Regions from separate parts of the Alteromonas sp. KC3 genome, predicted to be linked through region 1. Evidence: predicted binding sites of a transcription regulator. Region 1 holds the regulator's gene; each other region holds the start of a gene.
What was found. The regulator FNR, encoded in region 1, switches genes on or off when oxygen is low (the NO sensors DNR and NnrR bind a similar motif). The targets are predictions, from matches to a motif close to TTGATCTAGATCAA.

Region 1 (4,898 bases):
TTATGCAGTTAGATGAGGAATGGCTAAAAGACGCTAAAGACCTTACGCTGCCTGAAGCGCCGTTAAGAATTACCGCTATGGCTTCAAGTTAGAAGCTGATACCTAATTTGTTCTGCTATTCGGGCGATAGTTTCTTCGCCCTTTGTGCATAACTCTTGTGCACGATGAAATTCCATGATCCCCACATCGGTAAGTTGAGGCTCAATAAGTATATCGGGTGGATCGCCTGCTAAACGCGAACGTGTAACGCGTGCTTGAAGGATATCAAGCGAGCTACTCATCACACTCATGATACCTGGTGGGTTACTTTTCTTTGCTTTTGCGGGCACTTCAGTCACTTCTTCTTCAATTTTTTCAATAACTTCTGAAGCTATTGATTCATCAGTGACAACAGTTGGCTCTTTTTCTTCTTGCTTACTATCGGGTGAAAACCATTGCTTCAACACATTTTGACTTTTGGTAAAAAAGTCTTCTGTTTTACGTTGATTTTCTTCATGATCATGACGTAACTTTTCAATCATTAACGGACGAAAATCTGCATTGAGGTTTACCGCAATAACAAAATCCGCACCTAACTGTCGGCACAGATTGACAGGAACTGGATTCACAACAGCGCCGTCAACAAGCCAGCGATCGCCATGCGCAACGGGCGCAAACAGGGCGGGAATTGCACATGAAGCCTGAATTGTGTCGCCAATGGGACCAGAGTTAAACACGACTTCGCGGCCCGAATATAAATCGGTTGCGACCGCGGCGAAAGGTTTTAGCATATCTTCGTAGTTCTCAACACAAAACTCGTTAGACAGCTTATCAAACACCTTTTGACCGCTGGCAATTCCACCACGTCGAAGGCCTACACCCATTAGCGCCAACACTTGCCAGTCACTTAACGAGCACGCCCATTCTTGTAACTCATCCAATTTTCCACTTGCGTAGGCAGCACCGACGTATGCGCCAATAGAGCAACCTGCAACGACATCTATCTTAACACCGAGTTTTTCCAGTGCTTTTATAATACCGATATGGGTCCAGCCTCTTGCTGCACCAGCACCTAACGCAAGTCCTATTTTCATTTATCGCGGTTCCATTATATTGACTACTTCGATAGTGTTGTCATTATCTAGTGCGCTCTCATCTGCACTTGTATTAAAAGAGGGTTGATCAAAACCGATATCGCCATCTTCTACCGGGCCATCTTGCGTGGTAATTGATTTAAAATCGTATAAATTGCTGTCTACCAAGTGTGAAGGTGCCACGTTTTGCAGCGCCCGGAACATAGATTCGATACGACCTGGAAAGCGACGATTCCAATCTTGCAACATGGCTTTAATATTCTGGCGCTGTAGGTTCTCTTGTGAACCGCATAGGTTACACGGAATGATAGGAAACTCTGCTGCCTGAGAATATTTTTCGATATCTTTTTCAGTGCAATAGGCTAGTGGGCGAATAACAATGTGTTCACCGTTGTCGCTAACAAGCTTTGGTGGCATCGATTTTAGTTTACCGCCATGAAACATATTTAAAAAGAAGGTTTCTAGCATGTCATCACGGTGATGGCCTAGTGCAATTTTAGTTGCTCCTAATTCTTTCGCAGTGCGATACAAAATACCGCGACGCAAACGGGAGCAAAGAGAGCAGGTTGTTTTACCTTCAGGAATTTTATCTTTAACAATTGAATAGGTGTCCTCTTCGACGATTTTGTAATCGACACCAATGCTATCTAGATACTCAGGTAAAATATGCTCCGGGAAACCGGGCTGTTTCTGGTCTAGGTTTACGGCAACAATATCAAAGTGAATAGGCGCAATCTTCTTTAAAAATAAAAGAATGTCGAGCATGGTGTAACTGTCTTTACCGCCTGATAAGCACACCATTACCTTGTCATTATTTTCAATCATTCCAAAATCGCCAATGGCTTTACCCACATTCCGGCGAAGGCGTTTTTGAAGTTTGTTGAAGTTGTACTTTTGCTTACTTTGCGTCGCATTTAAAGGCGCCGCATCAGCACCATTTGTGCCTAGACTCATAATTAACTAGCTTGGTTTGTAATAAAAGGCACATTATACAATAAAGCACCTTTTCGAAACCATGCCTGCGTGCGGTAATTTATTCGCTATTGTTTACTCAGAGCTCTTGTTCGTTCAGAGCTCTTGTTCGGTTAGCATATTGACGTCCTACTTTGCACAGCAGTTAGTTTGCCAACGGTGATATAAAACCGTCGGGCTTGAGTGCCAACACATCGCAGTTCAGTTCATCGATAACATGTTCTGCAGTATTACCAATCAAAGCGGCTGAAATGCCAACTCTGCCAACTGTGCCGATGATAACGAGTTCTGCATCAATGTCTTTTGCAACCATGGGAATAACCTTTTCTGGTAATCCTTCTTTAACCACGCATTTATTATCAGGTACACCATATTTAAGCGCGTGGGCGCGCATTTCTTTCTGATGGTGCTGCTTAACCGCATCATGATAAGTGTCAGGGTCGAACTCAGGGACTTCAATAGCAATATTTAGCGGAGTTGAAGGGTAGCTGTTAACAAGATTGACATTCCCTTTTAAAAGCGACGCATAGTCGTTGGCAATAACGGTAATTTTATCATTGAGCGCGGCATGTTCGTCGTCTTCAGTACCTACGTTTACAGCAGCAATAATTTCGCCACCTTCTGGCCAATCGTGCTCTTTTACCAATAATACTGGACGAGGGCATTTACGCATCAGGTGCCAGTCTGTGGGCGTAAATATAACGGATGCCAAGTCATCATGTTTCTTAGTTGCTTTAACCACTAAATCGATTTGATTGTCCAAGGCATAATGAATAATTGATTCATAGGCGCGATTATTCCACTCAACAACAATATCAGTTTCTCCATAGCCTTGCTTGTGAAGCTCTCCTGATAGCCATTTGGCGTGTTCGTTAGTGACCGCGTCGCGCATTGACTCTCTTTCATCAGGGCTAAGCATAGTGGTCATGTCATAAGAGAGATCGTATACCACCATCATGGCTGTTACTGAAGCGCCCAATTTTGACGCTAATTCGTAGGCCCTGCTTAAGGCAGGTTGGGTGTCTCGCTCGGCATCAACAACAGCAAGGATGCGTTTGTACTCAATCATAACTACCCCTTATAAACAAAAGCTTAGTATTTAGTTTTATAAATAAGTTGGACGCTTAAGGTAAGTGTAAACGACAATACTAAAAACGTTAGTTGTTTTAGATCAATAAATAAAAAAGGCGCTTACAAAGCGCCAATCTTAATCTTGTTATCAGTTGCTGATTAGGGTTCCTAACCGTTACACACAACGCTGGGACCGTTAAGCGCTTCTAGTTTTGTACTAAGTCGATCAAAATCTAAAATAGTAATAAGCTTGCCATCTACCTTGATAATACCGTCTTTTTGGAAGCGACTTAACAGTCGACTTATCGTTTCGATGGTCAAACCTAAATAGTTACCTATTTCATTACGTGTCATTGTTAAGTGAAACTCTCTGTGTGAAAAACCACGTTCTTCAAAACGTTGAGACAAATGCGAGATGAAATATAAGAGACGCTCTTCGGCTGTGCGTTTATTTAACAGCATAATCATATCGTGATCTTGCTTAATTTCCGCACTCATGAAGCTCATAATCTGGTGACGAAGTTTTGGAAATTGTACTGACATTTCATCTAACGTTTCGTAGGGGAGTTCGCACACCATTGCGGTTTCAAGAGCCTGCGTGTAGCTTTGATGCTGATTTTCACGTAGTGCATCAAAGCCTATGATATCGCCGGGAAAGTGAAAACCTGTAATCTGCTCTTCACCTTCTTTGTTTGTAACAAAAGATTTGAAAGAGCCTGTGCGAACAGCAAAGAGTGAACGAAAGGTATCGCCAGTTTGGATAAGCGTATCGCCCTTATGGAGTGGTTTTTTACGCTCAATGATGTCATCAAGAGACTCAATTTCTGTCTTATTCAATGCCACTGGTAGACATAAATGACTGAAACTGCAGTTTTGACAATGTATAGAGAATTGGCTTCCTTTGCTCATAAATGCTAACTCACAAATTACAGGGTTTACTTTATTATGATACCGCAAGATTTAGGCGATTGCGCGATAAATCAGATAAACAGCATATATAGCCATTATGCTCGCGATCCCTTGTCTAACCAATGTGTTTTTAAATCCTGAGATCAACCATTGGCTACCCAAACTTGTCGCAATCAGCGTGGGCAAGGTGCCTAATCCAAAGAAGAACATAATTGCGCTACCTTGCAAGGCACTGCCAGAAGCCAATGACCATGTTAAAGTTGAATAGACTAACCCGCACGGTAACCATCCCCAAATGAAGCCGTAGGGAAAGGCGCTCAGCGGCGTTCTAAATGGTAAAAAACGTTTAGAGTAAGGCTGTATTTTTTTAAATATCCCGTTGCCCAACCGTTCTAGTTTGGTTAAGCCTGTATACCACTGCCCGAGATAGCATGCCAACAGCAGCAGCATGATGCCGCTAATCAGTGAAAGTGCATAATTCGCGAGGGGAATATAATCTGCGGCAATTTTTCCAAAAAAACCAGTTATACCGCCTGCGATGGTATAACTGACAATGCGCCCAATATTATAAGTCAGGGTATAGGGGAAGGGTGAAACGCCTTTTGGGGTAACCATTCGTAGTGCGGTGACAATACCCCCACACATTCCTACACAGTGAACGCCGCCTGCGAGCCCAATGAGAAAGGCAGAGAAGTAATTAATGCCTTCCATGAGTCTCGTTTTCAGGTTGATTGACTGATGTTTTCGCTGTGTTCGTGTGTCTAGATAAGTGAGTTATTTCTTCTTTTTCTTGCAGTTTCTTACGTTGTTCTGCAAGTTGTTTTTCCTCTGGCGACAGATCATCATCAAACAAAATACTGTAGCCTTGACGGT
Region 2 (4,898 bases), 2.2 Mb from region 1:
TGATGCTTGGAAGCGTTGATGCCATTGTGTTGGACCGTAATATCTTCAATTTTTTAAAAGCGCGTAACGACATGTATGCCAACGATGAAACTGTCTTTCACGAGCTATTCCCAATTACGCCATACCGCGCAGCTATTCCAGACCCAACGTTGCGTGAAGCATTTAATACTACCTTACGCCTATTCATCGAAGACGGACGATATCAAGCCTTACTCGACAAGTACGGCCTTGAAAACCTATTCAACAAGCTATCTCTCCCTGACGTTCACCCATAAGCTAAACAACTGTATTTGTGGATTGACATCGGCGTTCAAAAAATAGTCTTATTTCTGTAGACAGTGAACTATTTCTGCGACAGCGTATAAAAAGTACGACTGGCTCAACTCTGGGCATGTTTGCTGAAACAAGGAAATAACGATGATCAAAAAAGGGTATGTACTACTAACTGCAGTACTTCTGCTGTGCAGTGCTTGTGCAACAAAAGCCAATACTAAAAAACAGATAGACACATGGTTAGACAAACCAGCTCATGTCCAGGTACAAGCAATAAAAGCGGGAGACATAACCTCTGCCGATTTAGTTGCAGGTTATTTGGCTCGTATAGAAGCACGCGATACTAAAGTAAACAGCGTACTTTCCCTAAACCCAAATGCGCTTGCACAAGCAAAAGCGCTAGATAAGCGCATTGCAAATGGTGAGCAGGTGGGCGTATTAGCAGGCCTTCCGATATTGCTTAAAGACAATATTGAGTCGACTGAATTGCCGACTACCGCAGGTTCACTGGCGTTGTTGAATAATGACACCGGACGTGACGCGCCGATTGTATCGAAGCTAAAAGCCGCAGATGCCATTGTTTTAGGTAAAACCAATTTATCAGAGTGGGCGAATTTTCGTTCTGAATCATCAATCAGCGGATGGAGTGGCGTAGGCGGCCTTACCCGCAATCCACACATATTATCACGCAGCGCGTGTGGTTCTTCTTCTGGCTCGGGAGCGGCCATGGCACTGCGTTTAGCCTCTCTCGCAGTAGGCACTGAGACGAATGGCTCGGTAATCTGCCCATCTTCAATTAACGGAATTGTGGGCTTTAAACCAACGGTGGGCTTATTGTCACGTACCCACATTGTACCCATCTCATTTAGCCAAGATACCGCGGGCCCAATGACCGCTACGGTGCAAGATGCTTGGTTGATGACGTCAGTGATGGCAGGTAGCGATGCTCAAGATAAAGCAACTGCTGATGCAGATACGCATATTCCAGCATTACCTACGTCCTCTTTAATAGCAACAGACTTAAAAGGTATCTCTGTAGGCGTTGTGCGTTATCGTCAAGGTGATAACCCTCACGTACTTGCCATTTACGAGCAAGCACTTGAACAACTTAAAGCATCTGGCGCTACGCTAGTTGAAATTAGCGATTTCAATCAGCCAGACAGCTTCTGGCGAGACTCGTACAACGTATTGCTGAGTGAATTCCATGCTTCTATTAATGAATACCTGGCCTCTTCGCCGGCACAGTTACCCGCTCGAGACCTCGAAGGCCTGATAGCATTTAATAACCAAAGTGAGCGCGAACTAGCATTGTTCGATCAGAGTATTTTCGAGAAGTCGTTGGCATCTGATTCACTGGAAAGTGAAAACTATAAGAATGCCGTGTCGCTTATTCAAGATACAGCAGGTAAGAGTGGTATTGATGCGTTGATGGCAAAGCACAAGGTTGATGTGCTTGTAGCACCTTCAAATAGCCCCTCGTTTCTCATTGATGGCGTTTATGGCGATCACTCACCTGCAGGGTTTATCGGTATTGGCTACTTAGCCGCAGTTGCTGGGTATCCGCACCTAACAATTCCTGCAGGTGCAGTAAAAGATTTACCCGTGGGAATAAGCTTTATTGGGGCGAAGTGGCAAGATGAAAAAGTGCTAAGTATTGGCAGTGTATTTGAAGCAAAACACGGTTTTTACATCACGCCAAGCTTGCTGCCTACTCGATTTGATAACCCTGCACTTAAAGCAGTAACAAAGCCTTATCAGCCATAGCGTGAGGTTAACTGACACATAAAAAAGCCCCGATGTGTCGTCGGGGCTTTCAAATGTGAATAACAAAAAGCGGCAGTATAACTGGCTGTTAGCCTGGCTTTTTCACCCATGCACTACACCAACCGTCTGCATTTACCAGCTTGTTCGGGAAGATGTTACAAGGACGGTATTGCTCACCATCACTACCTTGTACATACATGCAGTTAGCACATTTAGCGCCATCAACGGTTGATGATGGGGTGTAGTTTAATGCTTTTGCAGTTGCATCATCTGCACTTAATTGCTCTTGTGCTTGCGCGCGAAGCGCAACGCCACCTAATGTAAGACCAATTACTGTAGAGCCTGACAGCTTAAGAAAGTCGCGGCGATTTACAGATTTCATAACACTCTCCTTAAGAGATAGAAACGATAATGATTCTTTTTTATTCAGCGCCTTAAACGCAAAAACCTGCCAAAGCGGCAGGTTTTTTTACATAACTAGATACTATCTCTTTTTCAAAAAAGATCGAATAAAAACGTACACTTTCTATTGATCTACATTAAATAAATGTCACACGCCTATTTGTTAGATACAGCGTAGAAGACAAAGTTCACTTCGTTTTTAGCGCTATACCGGGCTTGGCGTAGGCGAACTGAGCCAAACGGCTTGTTGAGTGATAACTATCTAGACCTGATATACAGGCGCTTTTCAGCCCTTCAATATCAACAAACCCATCACTTGCAATATAGTCTTTGCTGATATGTAGCTCTTGAATTTCGCCTATGATCATCTCTGTATCGTTGATGAGCGTGAAATGTTGTGCCACTTGAAGCCCGATTTTCACTTCACTTTCTTTTACAAAAGGTGCCGAAAAGGTCTCACTAAAAAAAGGTGTTAGGCCCACGGCGTCAAATTCACTTTCATCCGGTGCATAGCGTGCAGAGGTTTGGTGTGCTTTATCAATCCAGTCGGTACTGACGTGGTTTAGCGTATAAAAGCCACTTTTTTTAATATTACCCAATGAGTCTCGTTGTACCGTGTGCGGACGCATGATCATGCCAAGTAGCGGCGGGTTAGCACCGATGTGCACCACCGAACTGATAATTGCGACATTGTGCGTAGTACCATCGGAGGTGCCTAACAGCACCGCAGGCTTAAAGCCGGACAAGCTGTTTATAAGGTTAGCGCGATAGCGCTGTTCCATGCTGTCGATGTCGGTTTTAAACACGGGGCTAGTCATTTTCTCGCGTAGCCTCTAGTTGAAGTTCATCGCCATGCTGGTAAACGTTAAGTTCAATCGGCTGGCAACATACCTGACAGTCAAGTACTTGCACTTGTCCAACATCATTTATTTCATCAATTTCAACGTCGTTTGGGGCCATACAATAAGGGCAAGAAAAGCCCATCGCGCGGGTTAAGCTCATAAAATTTTTCACCGTTTTATTCTAGTAATATCTGGTACGTGGTGAAGGCGACGGGTGATCATCTTTCAAAAGGTTTTCGCTGTAGGCAATTGGCACACGTAAACGCAAGCTGAAGCGCACGAGAGTTGTTAATTTATCTGTATAAATATACACTATTTGCGTGTTCAGCATGACAGTAATTACTATGCGAAAAGACTTGCCTCCGCGTTATTATTTAACGCATTTTTATGAATTCTTGCACTTCTTTGAGGGGGCAAGCGCGACGCTGTTAACTGATGAAGCGGCGCGTTTTATTGCCAATTTCAAAGCCCTTGATGAAGATAAACAGTGCGTTGTGGTTCGCGCGGCAAATAGAAAGTATGCCGTTATTGATCGCAGGCAGTTTAATTATGCAGAAATTACCGCCCCTCAACAGCAGATAGACTGGTTGACAGACAATGGCTGGTTTGGCGATCTTTCAAGCGCGTCAATAAGCGATATTGCCGGTGTTTTAACCAAAGAGGCACTGCTGGGGTTACTTGGCGAGTACACCAGTGTGAGTGGTCTTGCATCGCTGACGAAACCCAAACTAGTCACACTGCTTCGCAATGAAGTTGAACAAAAGGGCTGGCCAGCGAGTTTCTCTAGTGATGATTATTTGGTGTGCCTGTTTGATGAAGCGCTGCGCTTCTTATTATTTTTGTATTTTGGTAACACCAAAAGCCGTTTAAATCAGTTTTCAATGCGCGACTTGGGGGTAATGCGAACACGCGCAGATTCTGTTAGCGACGTTGCGCGTTTTGAAACAAAAGAAGACACGCAGGCGGCATGGTTTTATGCAAACTGCTATCGACAGCTAAATGACTTAAATGATAGCGAATTAGAAACCCTATCTCGAAGTGACTTTCCGCAAACCCATGGTGTGTCTGCATGCTTTTATAAAGATCAATTGTTATACGCCCTCGGACTTAAACTGCTTGGCATAACGCGCAGTCGTGCGTTAGAAGTCTTAGCACGTGCGCAAAGCGATAAAGCAAAAGAAAAGTGGCTTAGAGAAAGTTATAAAGATGGCGCGACAGACGAAGTAAAAGCCGCCCTTGAAGAGATTATTGATAACCCGCAATCAGATACCTTATTAGCCTTTGCTGAAGACTTTTACGCAAGAAAATACCACAAGAAACGCACGAGTGCGGTAACTGACATGCTGCGCAATGCAAGCCGCTCTTTGGAAATAGATGTGAGTCAAAATCAGCAGGTGGAGCGCGGTGTGCTAGCCCATTATGCGCGACATGGTATTGCCGGTTGGCGGACAGAAAACCGGCTGTGGCGCAGCTTGTTTGGACTGCTATTTTGGCAGCAACTATACGAAGAAGATACGCTGGTTACAGAGTTTGATAGGCGACCATTGTCACTTAAGCAAAACAACTTTTATGCTAAGTTCGAGTCAAGTATTGAAGCGTTATTATCGCGCTTAAATT
Region 3 (4,898 bases), 890 kb from region 1:
TGATGTAAAACCATCAGGCGTTAGAGTGTCGCGATGCTCACTACCTTTTTGATTAATCACGTCAAACCCATCACCAATTTCTACGCCTTTAACCGCGTTTATTCCCATCATGGCATGAGCAATTTCAGCATCTAAGCGATCAAAAACCGGTTCCCCTAATCCAACAGGCACGTTTTTAGCTACAACTGACACTTTAGCACCAATGCTGTCGCCCGACTTTTTGAGGTCGCGCATGTATTCATCAAGCGCTTCAAGTTTTGATGCATCCGGGCAGAAAAATGGGTTTGTATTTGTGACGTTATGGTCAACCGTTTCAACGGCGATTGGGCCAAGCTGAGATAAGTAACCCAGTACCTCAATACCATGCATTTCTTTAAGGTATTTCTTAGCAATACCACCAGCGGCAACCCGAATTGCCGTCTCACGTGCAGAGGAGCGACCGCCGCCGCGATAATCGCGACTTCCATACTTTTGGTCGTAAGTGTAGTCTGCATGACCTGGACGGAAGCGGTCTTTAATATTACCGTAGTCTTGGCTGCGCTGGTCTTTATTTTTAATTAAAAGGCCAATGCTGGTACCGGTGGTTTTACCTTCAAATACGCCAGATAAAATTTGTACTTCATCATCTTCACGTCGCGCTGTGGTGTAACGAGATGTGCCTGGTTTACGTCTATCAAGGTCAACCTGAAGGTCGTCTTCAGTAATACTTAAACCTGGGGGGCAACCATCTACCACGCCGCCAATTGCTATACCATGGCTTTCGCCAAATGTGGTTACAGTGAAGAGTTTTCCGAAGCTGTTACCTGACATAATTAACTATTAATCCTTACTACCAAAGTGTTCTACCAGTGTCTCTTTTCGCACAGCAAAAATGCCAGAGCCGCCGTTTTCAAATTCAAGCCAGATAACTTCTAGGCCAGGAAACCGCGTATTCATGTGCACTTCACTATTTCCCACTTCCACAAATAACCACCCACCATCATTGAGGTACGTGGGCGCTTGCTTCAACATTATATCAACCAGTTCAAGGCCATCTTCACCTGCCGCGAGCGCAAGCTCAGGCTCATGGTGATATTCCTCAGGTAAATCCGCCATATCTTCGGCGTCGACATAAGGTGGGTTAGACACAATAAGGTCGTATCGTTGACCTTCTAAACTTGAAAACAAGTCTGATTGAATGGGGTAAACACGGTGACTTAATCCGTGCTCCTGAATATTGATATCCGCCACTTCTAACGCGTCGGTACTGATGTCCACTGCATCAACTTGCGCTTCAGGATAGGCGTGCGCCAACGCAATGGCGATACAGCCCCCGCCCGTGCACATATCGAGAATACTCGAAGGTGCGATTTCCACAAACGGCGCAAATTCATTTTGAATCAGCTCAGCAAAAGGCGAACGCGGAATAAGTACACGTTCATCAACATAAAATGGCATGCCACAAAACCACGCCTCATTGGTGATATAAGGCAGCGGCATACGGGTTTGTACGCGCTTAAGTACAAGCTCTGCAATTTTCTCGCGTTCACTCTTGGTTAACCGAGATGTCAGTACACTTTCACCGACTTGCTCTAAAATAGGGTGTGGCAAATGCAACGCTTGCATAACCAAGCTTGTCGCTTCGTCCCATGCATTGTCGGTACCATGACCAAAATACAACGCCGCATCATTAAATCGACTGGTTGCCCATCGTGTCATATCTAACAATGTATGCAGATCTTCAATGGCTTCTTCTAGGTAAAACTTATCGGTCATGGTGTTTGAGTACATCAACAATTACAAAGCTGGTATCATACTAACATTTAGTGTGTTCGCCCATGTTAATTTGCATATTGATTCATAATGAAAGCGTTTAAAAAAGAACTAAAAGCCTTAAAGAAACAAACTTTAGCTTCTAAACTTAACAATGCGGGTAGTATCGACCGTGTTGAAGAAGAGACCTTTTCATTTGCCGATGCAATGCAAGGCGTAAAACCCCTTCAGCAGGACAAAATTGAACCTGATAAACAAGTCGCGCTATTTAACAAACGCCAACAGGCTTCAACAGCACACCTCACTCATAGCAAACAACTTGCTGCCTCATTTAGTTTTTCAGACATGTATCAGGCTGCTTTGCCGCAAGAAGGACCAATGCGTTATTGCAGAGACGGCGAGTCTTCCCACATTGTTAAGCAACTAAGACGCGGTGATTACTCACCTGAGATGATGCTAGATTTGCATGGTTTAACAAGAGAAATGGCAAAAGCGGAACTGGCAGCACTTATTCACTCTGCTAGAAAATCGTCAATTGACTGTGTAAGCATTATGCATGGTTTCGGGCAAGGCGTTCTTAAAGCCGCCCTGCCACATTACCTTGTACAGCACCCTCACGTAAGAGCATTTCACCAAGCACCACTGGAATACGGCGGACAAGCGGCACTGTTGGTATTAATTGATATCCCGTTGCATAATAATAAACGTTAGAAAATTCACTGTAGCAGGTAATAAACGTTTATTTTTCCTCGTCAGCACTATTGTGCATAAACAGGTATGTGTAATACATCATCATGCCAACAATAATACCTATACCTAAAAGTGAGCCCCACACTACTGGGTCTTTAATCATTGTCCACAACATAATCGTTCTCCTCTTTAACTGCATTAATCATAGAGAAAGAACAGCAGCCTAAACCTGATCTAGATCAATGTGCCAAGCGCCAAGCACTTCACTGTTGGGCATTGTTGATCTACATCAAATGACAGGTGAAAGTTGTGTTTCCGTTCTGTTCCTAACAAAGTAACCGCAATGCTATTTTTGTATTGGTGTACTTATCCTCTTTTCACTTTTTAGCAATTACCTTCTGCTTAGCAAATTTCTGGTAAATACATTTGACAGATGAAACTTAAACGATTAAGTTTTGATAACAAAATGTTATCAAATAATTAATAACGAGTTTTCAATATGAAAGATTCACTCAAGCCAACAATGAGCTTCTGGCAAATATGGAACATGTGCTTCGGGTTCTTTGGCATCCAATACGGATTTGGTCTGCAACAGGCCAACTTAAGTCCGATCTTTCGTTATCACGGTGCGGCAGAACATGAGCTTCCCATTTTGTGGCTAGCAGGACCAGTTACTGGATTACTGATACAGCCTCTTATTGGCGTGATCAGCGATGGTACCTGGACTCGCTTTGGCCGTCGTAAGCCATTTTTCATGATGGGCGCATTGGTAGGTTCTATTGCTGTTATGTTCATGCCCTACGTACCTGAACTGTGGATGGTTGTTGGGCTATTTTGGATGCTTGATGCTGCCATGAATACCGCGATGGAACCTTACCGCGCCCTTGTTGGTGATAAAGTAAATCACCAGCAAAGACCATTAGCCTACGCGTTACAGACTTTCATGGTGGCAGCAGGGCAAATGCTTGCGGGACTTATGCCGCTGATCATGATTGCATTTGGTGTTTCAATTGAAACTGACGGCAAAGAAATTCCCGAAGTTGTTAAATACTCTTTTATCGCCGGTGTAGTGGTCATACTGATTTCTTCGACATGGTCTTTTTTTACTACCAAGGAGATACCACCAGAAGATATAGCCGCCTTTCGCAAAAACCAGCAGCATAAATCGGTCGGTCACGTTTTCTCAGAGCTATTAAATGCAATGCTAGAAATGCCCAAATCATTAAAAGCAATTTGGTGGGTAAAACTCGCCACATGGTTTGCACTGCCATTAATGTGGCAATACCTCTCATTGTCAATTGCTCGCCACGTTTATAACGCTCCCACACCAGATAGCCCCGGTTTTGTAGAGGGAACGGCACAGGTAGGCATGGCATTTACTATCATGAATATCGCTACTATTGTGATGGCCTTTGTAATTGTTCGCTGCGTGAAACTTATTGGTGATGCCAACACCTACGCGCTTTTTCTTCTAATTGGCGGCGCTGGCTTTTTGTCGATGCAGTTAACTACCGACCTCAATATGACTTTCGTTTGTATGGCGTTGATAGGCGTTGGCTGGTCGGCTGTAATGACGGTGCCCTTTATTATTACTGCTGATGTTACCCCAGCAGCAAGAGTGGGTGTGTACATGGGTTTACTGAACGCCATGATCTGCCTTCCTCAAATTCTTGAAATGGTCACTATCGGCTATGTGTACGATTCTCTTCTAGCCAGTGACCCTCGAAATGCACTAGCGTTATCAGGCGTACTATTCATCATAGGTGCTGGCTTAGCACTTCGCATTAATTCCAAGCCAGACCATATAGCCAATCAGGAGAAAGTAGGATGAAACTTAGCACTATCAACCGTCAATGGTGGAAAGAAGGTGTGGTGTATCAGATATATCCTCGCAGCTTTCAAGACTCAAACGGCGATGGAATTGGTGATCTTAGAGGCATCATTCAGCGACTCGACTATATCGCATCCTTAGGCATAGACATTGTCTGGCTCAACCCTATTTATCAGTCACCTAATTACGATAATGGCTACGACATATCAGATTATCGCAACATAATGGATGACTTTGGCACCATGCGCGACTTCGAAGAAATGCTGGAAGGATTCCATCAACGAGGTATCAAGGTGGTTATGGATCTTGTGGTAAATCACTCAAGCAGCGAGCACGAATGGTTTAAAGCCTCACGGGCTTCACGAGACAATCCTTACCGCGATTATTATCACTGGTGGCCAGCTGAAAAAGGAACTCCACCGGAGCGTTGGTCGTATTTTGATGAAGAAGGCAGCGCGTGGGCGTTCGACGAGCAAACTAATGCGTACTATTTGCACTACTTTGATAAAACGCAGCCGGACTTGAACTGGGAAAACCCAACTGTACGCAGAGAAATTTTCGACATGATGCACTTTTGGTTTAAAAAAGGCATTGATGGGTTCAGGATGGATGTTATTACGTTTAT

Region 2: JN178_RS19230 (high-potential iron-sulfur protein) is a predicted target of FNR. The motif match lies at 2,567-2,580, and genes of this name have one in related genera.
Region 3: JN178_RS05775 (DUF3149 domain-containing protein) is a predicted target of FNR. The motif match lies at 2,722-2,735, and genes of this name have one in related genera.

The regions. Positions count from the first base shown of each region.
Region 1 is NZ_AP024235.1:2,185,113-2,190,010, forward strand. It holds gene JN178_RS09870 (DUF2987 domain-containing protein) at 1-92, shown strand, start outside; gene JN178_RS09875 (patatin-like phospholipase family protein) at 84-1,073, opposite strand; gene ttcA (tRNA 2-thiocytidine(32) synthetase TtcA) at 1,074-2,027, opposite strand; gene uspE (universal stress protein UspE) at 2,191-3,114, opposite strand; gene fnr (fumarate/nitrate reduction transcriptional regulator Fnr) at 3,285-4,025, opposite strand; gene JN178_RS09895 (sulfite exporter TauE/SafE family protein) at 4,077-4,736, opposite strand; gene ccoS (cbb3-type cytochrome oxidase assembly protein CcoS) at 4,723-4,898, opposite strand, start outside.
Region 2 is NZ_AP024235.1:4,361,591-4,366,488, reverse strand. It holds gene JN178_RS19240 (substrate-binding periplasmic protein) at 1-275, shown strand, start outside; gene JN178_RS19235 (amidase) at 418-2,037, shown strand; gene JN178_RS19230 (high-potential iron-sulfur protein) at 2,126-2,419, opposite strand; gene JN178_RS19225 (flavin reductase family protein) at 2,628-3,257, opposite strand; gene JN178_RS19220 (CPXCG motif-containing cysteine-rich protein) at 3,250-3,441, opposite strand; gene JN178_RS19215 (exonuclease domain-containing protein) at 3,626-4,898, shown strand, end outside.
Region 3 is NZ_AP024235.1:1,296,446-1,301,343, reverse strand. It holds gene aroC (chorismate synthase) at 1-810, opposite strand, end outside; gene prmB (50S ribosomal protein L3 N(5)-glutamine methyltransferase) at 820-1,755, opposite strand; gene smrB (endonuclease SmrB) at 1,960-2,463, shown strand; gene JN178_RS05775 (DUF3149 domain-containing protein) at 2,492-2,617, opposite strand; gene JN178_RS05770 (MFS transporter) at 2,942-4,273, shown strand; gene JN178_RS05765 (glycoside hydrolase family 13 protein) at 4,270-4,898, shown strand, end outside.